4 regions of the Paenibacillus sp. FSL H7-0357 genome follow, and region 4 is predicted to be linked to each of the others. Evidence: riboswitches for the same ligand, from Rfam matches in the RefSeq annotation. Region 4 holds a riboswitch; each other region holds the start of a gene.

Region 1 (5,009 bases), 3.4 Mb from region 4:
AGGGTTTGGGAGGGTAAAAAAGCATAAAAAATACCTCCCGCATCAACGGGAGGCCAAGGAGATATAAAAAGGTTAGAATTAACAATTTGATTAGTTCCTATTATAACCTATTTGTTCTAGTTTGTCACAGGGGTAGGGATAGCAGAAATGCATTCATGACAAACAATTTTTCCTTTGAAATAGGTTACATTCTCAGCATTGCCGCAGAAAATGCAAGCTGGCTCGTATTTTTTAAGCATGATCCGCTCACCGTCCACGTAAATTTCGAGCGCATCTTTTTCTCCAATGCCCAGTGTACGGCGCAATTCGATCGGAATAACAACCCGTCCAAGCTCATCTACTTTTCTTACAATTCCTGTTGATTTCATCATTACAATCGTTGCTCCTCTCAATGTTCAAAAGCGTCATTATTCGACATTGTTCACCGTTTTATGATATTTATAATACCAACCATTCCCAAAACAGTCAACCTTTTTTGAGGCTAATTTTAAGGAATTTTTAAATAAAACTTTTATATCGCCTACATTACACATAAATTCATACAAATGCAGATAAAATTAAATTGTCGATTTGTAAAACGTTAAAATGACACAATTCGACAAAGTGCGACATAATTCATTATTATACTACCTATTACCTCTTATTTCTAATTATATTATTCGAAGGAGTTGAACACATGAAGCAACCGCTGACAGAAGAGAAGGTTTTCAAAGATCCGGTTCATAACTATATTCACGTGCAGGACACAATTATCTGGCGATTGATCAACACTAAGGAATTTCAGCGTCTGCGGCGTATCCGTCAGCTTGGCACCTCCTATCTAACCTTTCATGGTGCAGAGCATAGCCGATTTTCACATTCCCTTGGTGTCTACGAAATTACACGCCGTATCATTTCGCAGTTCGAGCGAAGCGGGTATAAGGATTGGATGCCGGACGAGAGCCTGCTCACTCTATGTGCAGCGCTGCTGCATGATTTGGGGCATGGCCCGTTCTCCCATTCTATAGAAGAAGCCTTTGAAATGAACCATGAAGACTGGACCTGCCGGATCATTCTGGAGGACACGGAGATCACCGCAATTCTGCGGGATGTGGCAGAGGATTTTCCCGGCAAGGTAGCTTCGGTAATCTCCAAAACTTATGAGCATGAAATTGTAGTCAACTTGGTTTCCGGCCCTCTGGATGCTGACCGCATGGATTATCTGCTCCGCGATGCATACTATACGGGAGTAAACTATGGGACGATCGATATTGACAGGATCCTAAGAATGCTGCGCCCATACCATGGAAGGGTAGTGGTTAAGGAATCAGGGATGCACGCCATCGAGGATTACTTAATGTCGCGCTATCAAATGTACTGGCAGGTATATTTTCACCCGGTCACACGCAGTTCCGAAATCATTTTGCGGCAAATTTTCCGCAGAGCCAAAGAGCTGTACCAGAGCGGTTATGAATTCCGGTTCATGATTGATCCTTTAGGTGATTTGTTCCGCGGAGAGGTTACGGTGGAACAATATCTGCTGCTGGACGAAGCTATGATCCAGACCGCCTTCATGCAGTGGACTTTGGAGAAGGATGAATTGTTAAGCGACTTGTGCAGCCGGTTTATTCATCGTAAACTGTATAAATATGTAGAGATGGAGAACCTTGATTCCGAGACGATTGACGAAATACGCCGCAGCTTTGCCGTGGCAGGGCTAGATGCCGATTATGATCTGGAAATTGATTTTCCGACAGATTTGCCCTATGATGTGTTTCGTCCGGGACAAGGCTTTGACAGCAAGCAAATTCTGCTGCTTGACCGCCATGACAAACTGAGGGAGATCTCTGAAGTTTCAGATATCGTACGCTCCATCAGCGGAATTCACCGCGGCCGTTATCACCTGTATTTTCCACAGGATAAGCTGCAGAAAGCCCTTCCATTTCTGCCTTCTTCTATCGCAGAAATCTTTGCAAAGTAATCCAAAAATACTTGGAATTCATCATAGAAATTATGACAGAAAAGGGGATGTAACATGCAATTGTTCGACACGCACACCCATCTGGATGCTCCACAATTCGACGAGGACCGCGAAAAGGTAATCGCCAATGCGCTCGAGGCAGGAGTTACCAAAATGATTAATATTGGCTTTAACAGGGAAACAATCCCAACAACCATGAAGCTTGCTGAAACCTATGATTATATCTATGCAGCCGTCGGCTGGCATCCGCAGGATGCCATAGACATGAGGGACGGGGATCTCGAGTGGATTGCCTCACTGTGCAGTCATAAAAAAGTAGTTGCCATCGGAGAAATTGGGTTGGATTACTACTGGGATACCTCTCCTAAAGAGGTACAGCATGAAGTGTTCCGCAAACAAATCGGACTGGCCCGTGAACTGAAAATGCCGATTTGCATTCATAACCGTGATGCTCATGAAGATGTGGTGCGGATTCTTCGTGAAGAGAAGGCTGATGAAATAGGCGGAGTGATGCACTCCTTCTCCGGCAGCTGGGAAATAGCCAAAATGTGCCTGGATTTAGGCTTTCACCTATCCTTCGGCGGCCCGATTACATTCAAGAACGCCAGAGTGCCAAAAGAGGTGCTGGCCCAGACTCCGCTGGACCGATTGCTGATTGAAACGGACTCGCCTTATTTGACACCGCACCCTTTCCGGGGCAAGCGAAATGAGAGCGCACATGTGAGATTAGTAGCAGAGGCTGCCGCGGAAATAAAAGGGATTGATTTACAGGAATTGGCGGAAATTACGTATGCGAACGCACTGGAACGATTTGGGATTGTCTGAAATCGGGAGTAAAAGCGGTGAAAAATGAAGTATAGCCGATATATTAAACTTTTTTAATTTAAAAACGGCTGAATATTACAATATTTTAATCATTTTTTTGCGTAAACGTGGTTGAATCGTCCTTTACAACATGCATCAAAACAGGATATCATCTTTTCAGTGCAGTGAGCTGTTGTTACTGTGACAGTCACTGAATCATGGATCGTCTCGCTGAGTCTCCGTATGGAGAACGGGGGAACCAATAATGCCTGCCGCATGTCCGTACATAGAGTACAACACAGAAATGCCGCAGAATTTATTTGATTTCTTCACGTGGTCTTTGGGGTGAATTTGAGGGCAACCGCCGTGAGCGGGTGACCTAAGATAGGGCGTCTCTCTTATGCCCGAACCCGACAGCTAACCCCGTAAGCGCAAGTAAGAGAGGAAACCTCGTGCATAAACATTCCCGCGTATTCTGACATCCGGAGAAGCCACGAAAGAGTCCTCTGTGAACTCTTTTTTGGGCTTTTTTTGTTTTGAATAATGCGAATGTTCCCAGCATACTGTTATATAACAGGTATCTGGAGTAATTATGCCGGGCAGGCGATCCATGAGCAGGAAACGCTGAAGCAATGCGGGCGTATCCTGTTGCAATCTCAAACCTAGTTTCGTCAGCAATCATACAGTCACCTTGATATACAACTTGACGACGGGGCTATGTAAGGAGGATGGAGAGAGTGGGCGTATTCCAACCAGAAGTATCCCATGATTCGCAATCATCCAGCAGGTCTTTCGCATTACGGTGGAAGCAAGTGAATCCTCGCTTACTTTCGCTTGCAGGTGCGGTATCAATCGTTATCGCGCTGCTCATTCTGCTGTACGTACACGGTCAGAGCAAGAAAGAGATATTTTTAGTTATAGACGGGAAAGCACAGACGCTGGAAACGCGCGAAGCGCTGCTCAGTGATGTGCTGGCTAAGGAACAAATTTCGCTGCAGCCGCATGATGAATTATCTATTGGCCTTAGTGATGAGATACAGGACGGCGACCGTGTCGTGATCAATCGTGCGCAGAAGTTTAGTCTCACTGCGGATGGAGCAACAAAAACGCTGTACACCACCGAAGACACTATCGGTGACGCCATTAGCAAACTGGGTTTAAGCCTGGAGAGCAGTGACAAGATATACCCTTCGCTTGACACCACAGTATCGGCCGGCATGGAAATTAAAATTGTCCGCATCAACAAGCAGATTGTGGAGCGGAAGCAAAATTTGCCATTCCAGGTCATTAAGACCTCAGATCCTTCCCTGACCAAGGGGACCGTAAAAGTGGCACAGTTAGGCGCACCAGGCGTCATGGTCCAGCATATCGAGAAGGTCTACCAAGATGGAGAACTGGTCTCTATGCGCATGATTGGCAAGGAAGTACAGACGGTTACCAAACATAAAATTGTTTATGTTGGTACGAAGCCCCTGCCAAAGCCCGTTGTAGCTGCTGTGACAACTTCCAAAAAAAGTACGGCATCCAAAACAACCAAAGTTTCCGCAAAAAGCAGTAACGTCGTGCACAAGGCAGGCGTAGATTTCCAATACAAGAAGATGATCAAAAATGTGTCGATGACAGCCTATTCTTCAGAAGAACCAGGCATTGGGACCCGCACGGCTTCTGGCACACGTGTAACAGAAGGCCGGACAATAGCTGTGGACCCGAATGTAATTCCTATCGGCTGGTGGGTGTACATTGAGGGATTAGGGTTTCGCCGAGCAGAGGATACCGGCGGTGCCATCAAAGGCAACAAGTTAGATGTTTATTACGATTCACTGAGCCATGCCCGTAATTTCGGCCGCAAGTCCCGGACTATTTATGTGATCGGTCCAGTGAAGCCGGAGCTGAATTAACGTGGTCCGCTTTTGCAAATTAATGGTTTATAAGCTATAGTGAGTGTAGCACTGACAGAACGGGCTACCGCTCATCACTTATACATTCTTTAGCCAAAAAGAAGGGGAGCGAATCCTCTTCTTTTTGTGTTTTACAGGAAGGAGCAACGTGTATGATTAAGGAATTAATTGTGGTGGAAGGCAAGAGTGATACGGTTGCCGTCAAGCGGGCGGTGGAGGCCGATACGATAGAGACTGGCGGTTCAGCGGTAGACCGCAAGGTTATCGCCAAGATAGCGCTGGCAATGGAACGCAGAGGCGTGATCATCCTTACGGATCCCGATCATGCCGGCGAACGCATCCGCAAG
Region 2 (5,009 bases), 3.8 Mb from region 4:
GCCGCCAAGATCTACCGCACGGGAGTGCTGATGTACGGCAAACGCCCAAGCATCAAGGAGATCAGAAAAGCGATGAAGGCCTACAAAATTTAATTGGAATCATCAATATATACCTTTTGAGGAGTGCTTGATTTCATTCAAGGGCTTTTGACAGGAATGGGCATTGCCGGTATGATTGCGTCATTAATCATCTTTGGCAGACATTCTAAACGCGCAAACTAAGAAGTGATCATAGGTTTTACTGAGGAAGCCGCGGTTCGGAAACCGCGGCTTTTTTGCGGCTCCCCGGGAGTTCAGAGCCAAACTGGATCAGTGAAGGTTTATGGTGTATGTTATTTAATAAGGAGTGGTAATCTTGAAAAAAAACAATCAAATCCCCGCGATCCTCGCAGCTTCAATTCTGCTGATTCTGCTCAGCAGCATGCTTAAGCCAGAGGGCTCTACCCTGCTGGGTGTGCTGCAGACGTTAATGCTCGGAGTGGGCTTGCTGGGCTGCTGTACAGCGGCCTGGAGATTCGCCAAAGGCGGCAAGGGCAAGAGCTGAGTATAAATAGAAAAGGCCGCAGCACTATGCTGCGGCTTTTTCATGCGCTTTGACAAGTTGCTATATTCCATACGCAGCTATACAACAAACAAGTTTGCTTCAGGCCGCAACGTTTCCAACCGGCACATTTGCTCGCGCACATGTCTCAGCCGGGTTTTCAGCACTGGCACGCTTTGCTCAAGAATGGTGCTGATTGCCGGCAGGGGCAGCAGCATGCCGTACCATAACACCTGCACAATCTGATCCTCCCAGGCTAATCCATTGGAAACAAAGAGGCTGCACTCCTCTGCAGCCCGGGAGCATTGCTGAATGCACTCCCGGTACGCATCCAGAGAGAAAGGCTGCGGGATGAAATCATCATGAAGGTACCGGGTATAAAGCTCAGTGAAGGTCTTCATCGCAGTCTTTTCAGCAACGGCACCCTCTCCCAGCAGCAGACTGGTGAGTGCATAAATATTTCCGGTGTTCTTTTGGACATATTCCGCAAACCCGCTGGCAGCTGTCCATCCCGGGGATAATGGGTCTGGCATGTCTTCACGTTCCTTTCTGAATAAGAAATTATAAGATGGAGAAATAAGCGATGGATCTGTCCATTAGCTCGGCTATGTCCGGTTCCTGCCAGCTGCCTTTATGCAGCAGGGAACTTGAAGGTTTATAGTACATCCGTCTGAAGGGGGGCGTACCGCCGGCCCCAGCTGTACGGGAATAGGGAACCATTTGCAGATGTGACGTGACGACCTTGCCTTGCAGCTTGGCTTTTAAATCCAGCAGGGCCGTTTGCACGATTTCTTGCTGACCCGGCTCCCACTGCGCACCTAGCTGCTGTACAATTTCTATGGCTTCTTCCAGCCTGTGATTGCGTATACTTCTCAGAAAGGTGCTCCATTTAATGACGTCAAAATGATCGCCTTCCGCAGACAGTATCCCCGCTCCCCAGCTGCACCCAGCCTTGCACGTAAGCTTCAGCACACCATACCGGCATTTGCCGGATGACTCCGTGGCATGATGGAATGGCCAGGGGGCATCGAATACAAACACTTCTATACGTAACAGCCTGCGCTGGTTCATTTCGTTTTCCCTCCTACCCATTTATAAGCTGCAGCCTCAGCACAAAAAACCGCAGCAGAGGAGGACCTCTGCTGCGGTTTTGGTACAGGCTTAAATACACCTGGCGCAAAAACGTGGCGGATCAAGGTTCTCTCTAGTCGCTTACGGGGTTAGCTGTCGGATTCGGACGGTGAGAGTCGCCCTACCTAATGAGACCACAGTCTCCTTCGGATTCACCCCAAGAAAGATTCTTATCTTCCAGGAAAGGCCCTGCGGGCCTGATGGTTCCCCCGTTTCCCGCACTGCGGGAATTCAGCGTTCATATTGCATTTCATGCATTGGATTCAAACCGAATCATACTCTTTTCGCATGAGCTTTGTAAAAAGGAAAAAACATTCTTCTGAGCCGATTTTCAGGGAATTCTGGCAAAGGAAACGGTAAGATGCGCTAAAAGGGTGTTTATCAACGGTTTTCGGCTTTTTATCTCGTGCATACGACTGCTTTTGAATTAGGGTGATCAGAGCACAAAAGGCAATTTACTCAACATTGGGTGAATAAAATCACAACGCTGAATGCTTTTTCGCAAATCGTTGATAAGCCGAGTAAATAAGAGGAATGATGAGATTGAGGCTTAAGTAAGCGCTACCTGATCTGGATTGGGTTTACTAAATGCATTATTTTGGCAGGTTTGGCGGTTTACAAGGCCGTGACCGCCAGAGTATGATTACTTCTGTTTACTACACAATCGAATACGCAGTCCGCTTAATTTCCGTTATGGAAAGCGGGGGAACCAACAATCGGCAGCCGATGTGAGAGTCGGAGCCGGTTATGGGGTGAATCCTGTGAAAGTGCGAGAGAATGCTCGCATGGATACAGGTAGGGCGACTCTCACTGCCCGAATCCGACAGCTAACCTCGTAAGCGTATTAGAGAGGATGAGCACAATGTGACCGCTAATTGGACCACAGAGGGAATTCCTTTGTGGTTTTTTGCTGTGTTCGTACGAGAAATGAATGGAAGTCCTAGGCCGGAGGAGAGGAAGATATGGCGAATTCGGAAGAATATGTACTCATTAACGCTCCGACTAAAGCGGGGGAGCATTTTATCAAAATCTTAAAGTTCAGAGGCTACAAGATCGCAGGAATCGCCAACAATGCGGCGGAGAAGCGGCGTCTGGAGGAGCTGGGAATCGAGGTCAATCTTGTGGTGGATACACATCATCAGAATACATGGTTCCGCCCCTCTTTTCCGGTAGGCAGAGTATTTCTGTTCGAGAGCAGTGTGACCTTATGCTGCCGGTATATCCAGATGTGCCGGACCTGGACGACAAAACCAATATACGTAATTACGACTTCGATGAATCCCAGACTGGTCTATAAAGGACTTGGAGCGGATTCCGTCATCTATTCCCACAGCGGAAATGTCTCTTTTCTGGCGGATGTCTCAACGAATCCAGGATAAGGCCATATAAAATGGCAAATAAAAGGCATCCCCTGGACAGAGGTCCAAGGAGATGCCTTTTTCAAAATATAAATATTTATATGCCTCACGCTATGAATTATTCAGCAGTTGCTCCAATAAGCTCCTTAAGTTCGGAAACGTTGAAGCCTTTGACTGCGCGGCCTTCGTACACAGTAACAGGCACACCCATGAAGCCCAGCTTCTCGACTTCTTCCTGATACACTGTACTTGTCATAACATCACGCACCTCGAAGCTAACATCTTGCTCGGTCAGCCACTGTTTCACTTGATTACAGTCGCTGCATCCTGTGGTGGAATAGACAATAACCGGCTGGCTCATTGGCTCACAGCTGCCTTGATGGCGTCCCGGGTGATTTTCCAATGGGAGGTGTTCCAGCGCACTTCGCCGTCTTCGAGCAGGAAGATCTGCGGAGATTCATGCTTGATCCCGAAATCTTCGGCAATCTGATTGGACAGCGGACGGTCTTCAATCACATGGACAATGGCAGCTGGAGTCTCGGAGCCTTGCGTATAGGCTGTGAATTCCTCGTTGGCCTTGGCGCTGATCGGGCAGGTAGTGCTATGCTTGAAAAGCAGTTTTTTACCTGGTTGAGCAACATATTGCTGCAGTTCTTCCAGAGTATGAAGTTGTTGGATAGACATCGGTATCTCACCTTCCTATAAGTACTTGTAACTACGATTGTAACATAGTTCAAAATTAAATCAAAAGGAAGTTAGAGCACCTCTTTCAGCGGAATTACAGTCCCATGAAGGACGTTGAAAAAACGTGACTGCCATGCTAATGTGAGAGAGATGCCGCGTGTATTCTGAAGAATCGTAAAGGGTGTGTCCATAATCATGAAAAGGGTTGCTTTTGTTACCGGTGCTGACCGTGGTTTAGGTTTTTTTCTGGCAAGCTGGCTTCTAGAGAACAAATATTCCGTATTTGCCGGTCAGTATATGAAGGAGTCGGAATCGCTGGACGCACTGAAAAAGCAGTACCCGGACCGATTAACTCTGATCCCGCTGGATATCGGCGACCGTGAGAGTGTCAAGCAAGCGGCACGCAGCATTTCGGGCAGTACCGCTCATGTTGATATGATTATCAATAATGCCGGTATTATTCATAGAGCTGATGATGCCACGATGCTTGTTGATATGGACGATGAAGCCATGGCTCACATTTATAATGTAAACACGCTTGGTTCTTTGAGGGTCAGTAATGAATTGATGGGCCTGTTAATGCAGAGCAAGCAGAAATTGATTGTTAATATCTCCTCAGAAGCCGGAAGCATTGGCCGGAACAAACGGATTAATATGTACGGATACTGTATGTCCAAAGCAGCGCTTAATATGCAGTCCTCCCTGATGCACAACCATTTGAAGGTGATGGGCGGGCAGGTTATGGTCTTTCACCCCGGCTGGCTGCAGTCCTATATGAATGGTGAGAAGGCTCTGGAGGCACCTATTCCTCCTGAAGAGTCGGCGCGTAAGATTATGAATATCGTGCAGGAGCACAAGAAGTATATGGGTGAGGAGCCGGCTTATCTCGACCTGGACGGCAATGCGTGGCCCTGGTAACTATACACTAAGAGAAGCAGGAAGAGAGGCGGGAAGAACATGTCTGAATGGAAAGCACTTGCACTTGGCAGCTACAGTGAGGTGAAATACCATCCTTTTGCCGGTGTGGATCATGAGATTAAGCGCATTCTGTCACCTGATCTGCAGGTGGAGGCTTCTGAAGATTACAGTCTCCTGAACAAAGACAACCTCGAGGGATTGAAGCTGGTTATCGCTTATACCGAATTTTCCGATCAGAAAATAGCCCCGGAGCAAAGTGCCGCTTTGCTGTCTTATGTAGCGGGGGGCGGAGGTCTGCTCGTTATACATAACGGAATCTCCCTGCAGCGGAATCAGGAGCTGGGCGCCATGCTGGGCGCGCATTTCACCCATCACCC
Region 3 (5,009 bases), 3.4 Mb from region 4:
TACGGGCATTCTGTATTTTTAAGGTCAGGTTTATTTCTTCTCTGCAAGCCACATGGCAACATTGGCAATCTCTTCGGGAGCAAGCTTATCCTTGAAAGACGGCATTTGGCCGCGTCCCTTCGTAACAATGGTGTAGATTTCTTCTGCGTTATGCTGGCCGCCTTCCTGCTGCAGACTAGGGCCTAGACCGCCCTGTAGCTGATCACCGTGGCAGGTAATGCAGCTTGCCTGTACAATCGCTTCGGCGCTTGCGGCATCCAGTGTGACTTGCGGCATCGTCGGGTTATTTTCTTCGGCGACCTCTGCTTTGCCGGGTAGTGTGAACAAGAGCACTACCGCAAAGGCACAGGCTGCGAAAAACAAACCGCCCATGATCCATTTCTGCATCTTCATCCGTCCCCTCCATGTAAGCTGCTTCCTACATTATATAGGATGGTGAAGCGTTATCATAGCATTTGTGTCAAAAAAGTGGACGATTTCAACACTGAAATTTTCAATTTAATGGGACGTTGTGTTGTTTATCATAGACCATGCAATAAAATGGCTTATTTCCGGTTGGAGTAAGGCGTTCATAAGTATCCGTGATCATGAAGCCGCATTTTTGGTAGGTTCGGATCGCCCGCTGGTTCCAGGTCAATACTTCCAGATCAATCTCCCGCTCGGGATAACGCTTCAGCGCGGCCTGAACGATGGCTTCCATGAAAATGTGGCCAAGACCGTGTCCGCAAAGTTCGGGGCGCATTCCAATACCCAGCCTGACGACACCCTCCATCGGAAACAACTGCGCAAAGCCGCAAAGGATGCCTTGCCCGTTGACCACGGAAACATACTGGTCTCTGCGTAGCTCTGGATCGCCAAATTCAATGCCAAGCGCCTCCATTTGGGACCAAGGCATCCATTCGTAAATATTATAAGGCGCTTTGTAATTCCATGCGGCGATATCTTCGGCATGGCTGATCTCCATGGGAACTACATGGAATGTAACGGGGGAGCTAATCATAAGGCCACCGGCCTCCTTTCATGGGGAGCAACAGCACTAGCTATACCTAATTATATCCATAACTGGCCTGATTCGACTCAGAAATTTTCTGAAAGGCGGAAACTTGACAAAGTAGTAAAAATATTTTATAAAATGGAGGAAATTTGGGGGAGATTTATGTTTTGCGGATATTGAGAGGGGTAAGTAATTTTATAGACAAAAAAAACAGGCCCCCTCCAGATTTCGGCAAAAATCATGGAAGAGTGCCCGTTTTACGACAACTTATTGCACGTCATCATTGTCTTGGGAATCAGAAGTAACGGATTGGTAAGCATCTGTACTCATGATCCGTTTGGCGCCAACGTAGCGGTTGACGTAGTAGCTGTCACTCATCGTGCTGATGGTTACACCACGGGAGGATGAAGCATGTGCGAATTTGCCCTCACCGACATAAATGCCGACGTGGGATACACCTTTACCGCTTGTATTATAAAATACAAGATCTCCCGCTCTCAGATCATCCCGGGAAATGGCAGTACCCATTTGGTATTGGGAACCGGATTGGTGTGGCAAATTGATACCGATCTTATCAAAAACGTACATTGTAAATCCGGAGCAATCAAAGCCGTTGGTCGATACACCGCCGGATACGTATTTACTTCCGATGGTCTTGTCGATGACTTTATCCATTTTGGAATCCGCGAAAGCGCTTCCTGCTCCGATGGTAAGCATAATGGAAAAGCTAAGTACTGCTGCTGCTAACTTCTTCTTCAAAAGTGAATACCCCTTCCAAATGCCTACGAGGTTAGCTTAAGGGTTCGGTTGAAGGTCCCCTATGACCCCTCTGTGAATAGGAGGTCAATTCACCCAAAATCGGTTCCCCCGTTTCCCTAATGGTTAGGGAACTCGGCATGACTGTTGATTAGGATTAGCTTGTTAACCAATACATGACAAAACCTTTGTAAAACCCGATTCAATAATTACAAAAATGTTACTAAAAACTCACTGCGATAATTGTAACAAAGACTTCGCCAGTTGGCAATCACTTAAAACATATTAATGCATAATATTTACGCTTTTTAAGAGTTATCTTTGCTAAAAAGGTCTTATATTTACGCGCTGAGTAAGCTTTAACTTAGATTTGTTGGGATTTTTAGTAAAAAGGTGTTTCACAGACCTCAAATACGTGTAAAAGGTAGAATAAGGAAGACAAAAAGGAAAAACCCGGAAATGATTACGGCAATAATCAGTTTCCGGATCTCTATAAGTTACAATTATTTATTGGAGGATGAAATTCCTGAGGGATGTCAATCGTAAGCGATAGCTTTGTAAGCTGTTGTGCTCATTACTCGTTTGGCTCCAACGTAGCGGTTGGCCCAGTAGGATTGACTCATTGAACTGATAGTTACACCACGGGATGAAGAGGATTGGGCGAATTTTCCGTTGCCGACATAAATGCCGACATGGGAGACTCCATTGCCAAGGGTATTGAAGAATACCAGGTCGCCGGAACGGAGGTTATTCCGTGATACGGCGGTTCCAACGCTGAATTGTGCTTTGGAAGTGCGGGGCAAGGTAAGGCCAACATTCTTAAATACATATTTGGTGAATCCAGAACAATCAAAGCCGGCAGTGCTTATGCCTCCGGTTTTATACGTCGTTCCCAGTGTTTTTGTAATAACCGTATCCATTCTGGAGTCGGCGAAAGCGCTCCCTGCTCCAAGCGTGAACACCATCACTAGCCCTAATGCTGCTGCGGTGCATTTCTTCTTAAAATTATGACTTTTCAAAAGATGTACTCCTTCCAAGGCCTGCGAGGTTAGCTTAAGGATTCGGTAGAAGGTTCCCCTATGACCCCTCTAAAGCGAGATCAATTCACCCAAAATATGGTTCCCCCACTTCCCGGTGCCGGGAATTTGGCGTTTTATGCACCGAAACAGTGACGTATCGACAAGGTTAAATGCTTAAAGGCACATTCATTTACTTCAAATTAGTTTCAAAAGATTACAAAGTTGTTACTACTGGTACAGGCATCATTGTACCAGAGGATTTACAGTTTTGCAAATACCCTAAATCACGTTGTAACCAAAAGAAGAGTCCCGCCCTTTATCTGGGGCAGTGACTCTTCTATTATGCCAAGGGACTGGCGTAATTATTGTGGAAATGTTTTGCTGCACCAAAGGTGATACTGCCCCGCTATGCTCCACATTTTGAACAGCGTTGAGGGAAGCGGTGAAAATTGCCGGAACAGCAGTGCGGGCAGGCCTGGACAGAAAAGTGCGGTCACTCCGGAGAGCAGCAGCAGAAGCAGGCCGCCGGCGCCGAACAGTGCAGATATACAGGTGGAAGGGAGGATTACCCTAAGGCCAACCAGCAAGGAAGAGAACATGCCTGTTCCTCCGGTGAAGCCAAACTGCATGTACAGCAGCAGAATGCGGATCAGGTAGAAGTACAGGAGCCAGGCCAGAACATAAGGAACCAGTCTCAGCAGCAGGGTATAATCGAGAATACCGCTGAGGAGAAGCCCGTACATTTTGGGGAGAAGCCAATACAGCGGTGCTGCGGCCAGAAGCCATTCCGCTAGACTGAACAGCAGTACGGGGAGTCCGTAAAGCTTCATTCCGGGAAAAAAGAACATTCCCCGCTCCCCTTTGCGCTCCTGGTGCAGCTCATGCAGCAGCCCTGCACGGATAAAGGGGGAGCATAGCAGCCGTAGCGCTGAGAGGGCCAGCAGCAGCCAGAGCCAGCGCAGCACCCCGGGGTCTGTGCCCAATGCAGTCTGTCCTTCGATATAATACAGCAATCTGCCTATTCCGCTGCCGCCGGCGTGTGTATCGGGATAACGGAGCAGCACCGGGATGAGGGCTGACCTGACGAATCTGTACAGGAAATAGCCCCAAAGCAGCCGATAGATAAAAAGCAGAATCAGAATATAAAATTGCTCTTTCATGCTGTACCAGCCGCGGGTTATCGATCTTTTCACAATCCTTCACCTCACCAGACAAGAGTTCCGAGCAGGGTTTCAAGCAGCTTCGTTGCACTAAGCGTCCAGCGGGAGAGCGTCTTTCGCTCCAGCTCCGCCAGTCTAAAATTGTTGAGATGCTTACTCTCCAGCAGAATGGAGTGATCCGGATCAATCTCTGCGGACAAAAGAGGCGCTTTGTAGGCTAGCTGAAAGGTGGTTTCCTTCTCTGTTCCATTCCAAAACTGCTGGACGGTATAGCCATCCAGGAAGGTGAACTTTATCGGGACGTCACCATACTGATTTCCTTTATTGCTGACCGCTACTGAGCTTTCGTAACGGGCATTATCATCGCCGCCCTCTTTTTTAGGGTCAGAGATTTTAATATGATCAATCGAAAAATCCGGAGAACCGCCGCTGTATACATATTGGTCGAAGTAGGCTTGCCAGGATTTTTTGGTCACCTTCTCCACGATTTTCTGGAAGTCAGCGGTAGAAGGATGCCGGAAGCGGAACTTACGGGTATAGGCCGCCATTAGGGTATCCATCGTCTTGGTTCCGACCTGCTGTTCGATATCCTTCAGCACCAGCTTGCCGCGGATGTACACATTTCTGGCATAGGAATCGGCAGGAGTGTATTTCCAGGTTTCCAGGTCAAGCGGCTGGGAGGATGTCACCAGGCTGGCCTGCAGGACATGATTGGATGATACCCCATACTCCTGCTCCATCAGCCTGTCTTCGGCGTAGGAAGTGAAGCTTTCGTCCAGCCAGGCCTCCTCGAATTCATTGCTGGCTAACATCCCGTAGAAATATTGATGGCCGATCTCATGAATGACCGTGCGCTCCAGAGAGGTCCCTGGAGAAGCCTCAGCTGCGCCAAAAGCAGTAACCAGTGTGGGATATTCCATCCCGCCGGCGCCGTTGCCCTCTTTGGGAGGTACGACGATGGATAATGTAGAGTAAGGATAAGGTCCGTACCATTTGCTGAAGTTGGTCAGGGCGGCCTTCGCTGCCTGGAAATAACGCTCCTGCAGATGTTTATGCAGCGGGTCCAGATAAAGCTTGATT
Region 4 (5,009 bases):
TCAGCAATCAGATATTCCTGGGTTCCGTTTGTCACGGACCACTGCGCTACCGGGGTAACGCCCAGTGTTACCAGGTAGTCTTCCATATAAGAAGCAAGTACGCGCTGCGGATTAGCCGGTACCGTGACTTCATGTCCCATGGCGTCTGTCACCGTTTTCTCTGTAGCCGGTGCAGTTGTTTTCGTTGGCGCTGCCGTTGCTTCAGCAGTAGCCGTAGGTGCAGCGGTAGCTTCCGCTCCAGAATTTGCAGCATTCTCATTATTGCCATTGCCGCAAGCGGACAAGAACAAAGTCATAGCCATACATCCGATCAATGCCAGCTTCATGCTGCCTGATCTCTTATTGTTCGAAAACATTAAATACCCCTCCTGTATTTACAAGCATTAATGGTCAAAGGTGTCCGAGGCCTTCGCCTTACTTTTTAAATGATATTGATTCTCATTATCTCTGTCAACAAAATTATTCGTTCTATAAAAAAAGGTTGCCTCCGCAAGCTACGGAAACAACCTCTGCTAACCATATTTATCTGCCTATTTGTGCAAATGATAGGGCACTGTTGCTACAACTATATCTTTTTGATTCATTAGATAAGAACGAATGAACAGGCTGGTCTGATTATGCAGGATCGCCTGCCACCAATGTTTGGTAATGAACTGTGGAATTAATACGGTAATATGGTCTGTAGTAGCGGTCTTCCACTCTACGGTATCGATAAATTTCACCAGTGGGCGGATAATGCTGCGGTAACGGGAACGAAGCACGATCAGGCGTACACCCGGGTTCCATTCCTCCCATTTTTGCTCCATCTTGTGAATCTCCTCTTCATCAAAACCAACGTAGACTGCCACCACATTATCTGTTAACGACTTCGCATAACTGATCGAATGCAGCACAGCGCGTGTCACACCCGCAACCGGAACAACAACGGTACTTCCTTTAATCAACGGTTTATCCGTAGCAGGACATATACGAAGCTGATCAGCTATATTCATATAATGACGGTGAATGCGGTGGAATACGAACATGACAACCGGCAGGAAGATGAAGGCCATCCACACGCTGGAAAACTTGGTAATGATAAAGATAAGCGTAATCGTCAGGGTAGTCAGCATACCGATTGTATTGACTACAAATTTATTCTGCCAGCCTTTCGGCTTTGTTTTGAACCAGTGCACCATCATGCCAAGCTGCGACAGCGTAAAAGGGATAAATACTCCGACTGCATACAGCGGAATCAGCCCTTCTGTATTTCCGTGGAAAGCAGCTACAAGCACAGCCGACAATACTCCGAGAAAGATAATACCATTAGAGAAGCCCAGGCGGTCTCCCCGGACCATGAAGGCATGAGGCAAATATTTATCTTTGGCGAACATGAACGCAAGCAGCGGAAACGCCGAGTAAGCTGTATTCGCCGCCAGGAACAAGATGACGGCTGTTATCCCTTGGATGAAAAAGTACAAACCGCCCCGGCCAAACGTAGATTCGGCAATTTGCGACACGACGGTGGATTTCTCATTAGGAGTAATCCCATACCAGTATGCCAGCAGCGTAATGCCGGTGAACATCAATCCGAGGATGCCTCCCATCAGCATCAAGGTTTTGGCGGCGTTTTTTTCCGCTGGAGCTTTGAAGTTCGGAATGGCATTCGATACCGCTTCTACCCCGGTCAGTGCCGAACAACCGGAACTGAAGGCTTTGAGTAATAGGAACAGGCTGACATTGGAAACGGCGGAACCGATTTCCGGGATTTCGGCATGAGCGCCGCCTGTAATATATTTGTACACCCCGGCAATGATGAGTACAAAGATAGAAACCACGAACAGATACACCGGGATGGCAATAAATGAAGCGGACTCCGTCACCCCGCGGAGATTGATAATCGTCAAGATCAGAATGACGGAGACTGCAATAAGTACAGTATGATTATGAAGACTCGGAAAGGCCGATGTGATCGCATCCGTTCCCGCTGAAGCACTAACTGCAACCGTAAGAATGTAATCTACCAATAAAGAGCCGCCAGCCAAGAGGCCGGTAGGAACGCCCAGATTGCTTTTTGCCACGATATACGCTCCGCCGCCTTGCGGATAGGCAAAGATGGTCTGGCGATAGGAAAAAATAAGGATGGCCAGCAGGCCCAATACGGCTAATGCAATCGGCAATGAATACCAGATGGCGGTGAAGCCCGCGGCCACCAGTACAATCAGAATTTGCTCCGTTCCGTAGGCCACAGACGAGAGTGCATCGGAAGACAGAACAGCCAGTGCTTTCACCTTGGATAACTTTTCATGATCGAGTTCGTTCGACTTCATCGGACGCCCGATCAATAGTCGTTTTACCTTGCTTACCATTGTAGTAACAGTTCCTCTCTTTGTTGAGTTGAAACGGTAATACCGCGCGCCGTTTTCATTGGCAGGTTTCATAAATGCAGGCACAAAAATAAGCATACGGAAATGATCCGCATGCTTACGCATGCTCATTATCCCACCCTTGCTTACGAGGTTAGCTGGCGGATTCGGGCTGTGGTAGCCCTACGGTTCCGGTCATACTGACCTGCCTCCGATTCACCCCATTGACGTTGCCGTCAAGTTTGGTTCCCCCGTTTTTCCTTGCGGAAAATTCAGCGCATATTCAACTTCTCACAAGGACTAATAATAGTCTACAATAGCTTTTCAGTAAAGCGGTGAAAAAAATGAAAAAAGAATGAAAAAACATCCAAAAAGCTCAAATCCAAGATCGGGGATAAGTGGATCTTTCATTCTCTTTCATTATCCCAGCGTTCCGTGATTTTTGAGTGTTTTGGATGTTAATTGTGACAGAAATTAAGGAAATATTTATGCTCTAAATTCTGCAAAGCCTTTTCTTATTCTGCTGCCTCTTCTTGGCGCCCGGTCCAGAGCAAAATTGCGATTAGAGCAAAAGCAATCAACGCAAGCAGAGGTACCGTAATGAACCCTAAAAAGTTCAAATAATCCTCATTGCAGGGTACACCAATTTTGCATGGCAAAATTTTACTGAGTGCAGGAATTTTCTGCTCTGCGTAATGGTACAGGGAGATGCTCCCGCCTATCAGACATAAAGGCAGCACATAAGGAATGATGCGTTTATCTCCCCGGTACGTGGCAATTCCGAGCAGAATCAGCTGAGGATACATAAAGATACGCTGGAACCAGCATAGCCTGCAGGGTTCATAATGCAGCACTTCACTAAGATACAAGCTTCCTGCTACTGCAATTACGGAAACAAACCAGGCCAGATACAGGCAGTGGCGTCTGCAGAAGGTAGAGAATTTCATCATTTGGCATCCGCCGAATCAAGGGCGATTTGCACCTGCGAGTCGATGGCTTTGATATCAAAAGCCTTGTCTACCTTGACTCCATTAACAAATACAGTAGGAGTAGAGGTCACTTTGCTGTCTTCGGCCAGCTTCATATCTCTCTGCAGTTCACTTTCATAGGTGCGTTCCTCAATGTCTTTACGCAAGAGGTCAAAATCTATCGGCAGGTTCTCTTTCTGCGCCAGGCTTACCAGGTAATCAGCGGTCGCCCACTCTTCGCTCTCCTCGCCCTGATTAGCATAGATTGCGTCATAATAGGTCCAGAAAGCTTCACTGTTCTGATGATAGACAGACAAAGCTGCTAATGAAGCTGTTTCGGAATCCGGTCCGATAAAGGCCATATTTACGAAGTAAAAGGCCGCTTTGCCCGGAGTTACGTATTTTTCAACAAGCTGAGGTTTGATGGTACCGGTAAAGTCTGAACACGCCGGACATTTATAATCCCCGAATTCGACAATTTTGACTGGAGCATCCTCTTTTCCAAGTCTGTGCATCTCGCTGTAATTAAAGTCAGAGTTCCCTTTTGGAATCAGCATGATTAGAGCGACAAAGATAATGATAACTGCTGCTACTGTGCTGAAGATCAGAATTCTCGTTTTTTGCTTCTGCTTTTCCTGTTCTGCCCTGCGCTTCTCCTGCTTGCTCTGTTGGGGAGCCGCGGCACTGTTTCGTTTGTTTTTGCTCAAAGAGAGTTCCTTTCCGTCCACTCAGGACCCGGGTAATGAAAGTCATATAATTTAAAATTATATAATTAAAGTTCTCTCTTTGGCAAACTTCCATAACAAACTTCAGCTCACACCGCCTTTGTTTTCAACTTACTGTTCGGAGTCTCTCCTTCCTTGCTGAAAAGCTGTTCCTTAGCCTGGTCCATCGGATGCAGGGGGATTCTAAAGATGAATTCCGTCTTTCCATCCTGCGGGGAATCGACCCATATCGTACCGTTCATCAAATCAATCAGCTTCTTGCAGATAGCTAGCCCAAGCCCCGTTCCGGGGTATTTCCGGCTGTGAGAGGCATCCGCCTGGGAGAAGGGCTGAAACAGCAGCGGGAGCTTGTCGGGTGGAATGCCGATGCCTGTATCTTTCACTCTAAACTGCAATTGTTCTGAGTTCCCCTCCGTACGGCACAGTTCCACTACTACGTTAATCTCACCTGTATGGGTGAATTTAACGGAATTTCCAATCAAATTCACAAGAATTTGCCGGATTCGAGCGCTGTCTCCAACTAAATAGTCAGGGATGGCCGGTGCAACCTGGAGTGTGAGATTTAATGCTTTCTCCTTACATACGACCTCGTACAGATTCATACATTCCCTGAGCAGCACTGACAGCTGAAAAGGCTCCCTATGCAGCTGCAGGCCGTCAGCCTCCAAGCGGGAAATATCCAGAATATCACTAATCACATTGAGCAAGGCATGACTGCTTCTATTTTGCAGCTTTAACAGATCCTGGTGCTCCTGATGATGAATCTCGTCAGCGAGCAGCTGATTTATTCCGATGATCCCGTTTAACGGCGTTCTGATTTCATGGCTCATAGTAGCCAGAAATTCGCTTTTCATCCGGGCAGCACTTTCAGCCGCTTCTTTGGCAATAATCAGCTCCTGCTGAAACAGGGCAAGCGCAGTCACATCTTCGGCAACGATATAGACAAACCGCTCCTTCTCATTTACCAGCGG

The links. Region 4 has a riboswitch for cyclic di-AMP ahead of H70357_RS18875 (APC family permease). Riboswitches for the same ligand answer to the same signal wherever they lie in the genome.
Region 1: it holds a riboswitch for cyclic di-AMP, as region 4 does, so the genes downstream of both, H70357_RS00140 (resuscitation-promoting factor) here and H70357_RS18875 (APC family permease) in region 4, are expected to answer to the same signal.
Region 2: it holds a riboswitch for cyclic di-AMP, as region 4 does, so the genes downstream of both, H70357_RS02585 (hypothetical protein) here and H70357_RS18875 (APC family permease) in region 4, are expected to answer to the same signal.
Region 3: it holds a riboswitch for cyclic di-AMP, as region 4 does, so the genes downstream of both, H70357_RS00505 (C40 family peptidase) here and H70357_RS18875 (APC family permease) in region 4, are expected to answer to the same signal.

Annotation. Positions count from the first base shown of each region.
Region 1 covers NZ_CP009241.1:27,097-32,105, forward strand. The annotation lists gene H70357_RS00125 (AbrB/MazE/SpoVT family DNA-binding domain-containing protein) at 117-371, opposite strand; gene H70357_RS00130 (HD domain-containing protein) at 677-1,960, shown strand; gene H70357_RS00135 (TatD family hydrolase) at 2,015-2,785, shown strand; cyclic di-AMP (ydaO/yuaA leader) riboswitch at 2,984-3,211, shown strand; gene H70357_RS00140 (resuscitation-promoting factor) at 3,502-4,662, shown strand; gene rnmV (ribonuclease M5) at 4,815-5,009, shown strand, end outside.
Region 2 covers NZ_CP009241.1:577,360-582,368, forward strand. The annotation lists gene H70357_RS02565 (ABC transporter permease) at 1-93, shown strand, start outside; gene H70357_RS02570 (hypothetical protein) at 356-544, shown strand; gene H70357_RS02575 (hypothetical protein) at 622-1,074, opposite strand; gene H70357_RS02580 (hypothetical protein) at 1,103-1,612, opposite strand; cyclic di-AMP (ydaO/yuaA leader) riboswitch at 1,737-1,919, opposite strand; cyclic di-AMP (ydaO/yuaA leader) riboswitch at 2,341-2,529, shown strand; gene H70357_RS02585 (hypothetical protein) at 2,635-3,051, shown strand; gene H70357_RS02590 (glutaredoxin family protein) at 3,149-3,391, opposite strand; gene ytxJ (bacillithiol system redox-active protein YtxJ) at 3,388-3,714, opposite strand; gene H70357_RS02600 (SDR family NAD(P)-dependent oxidoreductase) at 3,910-4,632, shown strand; gene H70357_RS02605 (ThuA domain-containing protein) at 4,672-5,009, shown strand, end outside.
Region 3 covers NZ_CP009241.1:101,455-106,463, forward strand. The annotation lists gene H70357_RS00490 (c-type cytochrome) at 31-387, opposite strand; gene H70357_RS00495 (GNAT family N-acetyltransferase) at 494-1,000, opposite strand; gene H70357_RS00500 (C40 family peptidase) at 1,262-1,753, opposite strand; cyclic di-AMP (ydaO/yuaA leader) riboswitch at 1,759-1,901, opposite strand; gene H70357_RS00505 (C40 family peptidase) at 2,287-2,715, opposite strand; cyclic di-AMP (ydaO/yuaA leader) riboswitch at 2,773-2,911, opposite strand; gene H70357_RS00510 (hypothetical protein) at 3,132-3,962, opposite strand; gene H70357_RS00515 (M1 family metallopeptidase) at 3,974-5,009, opposite strand, start outside.
Region 4 covers NZ_CP009241.1:4,353,499-4,358,507, forward strand. The annotation lists gene H70357_RS18870 (iron-hydroxamate ABC transporter substrate-binding protein) at 1-356, opposite strand, end outside; gene H70357_RS18875 (APC family permease) at 531-2,348, opposite strand; cyclic di-AMP (ydaO/yuaA leader) riboswitch at 2,474-2,633, opposite strand; gene H70357_RS18880 (disulfide oxidoreductase) at 2,861-3,292, opposite strand; gene H70357_RS18885 (DsbA family protein) at 3,292-4,020, opposite strand; gene H70357_RS18890 (ATP-binding protein) at 4,128-5,009, opposite strand, start outside.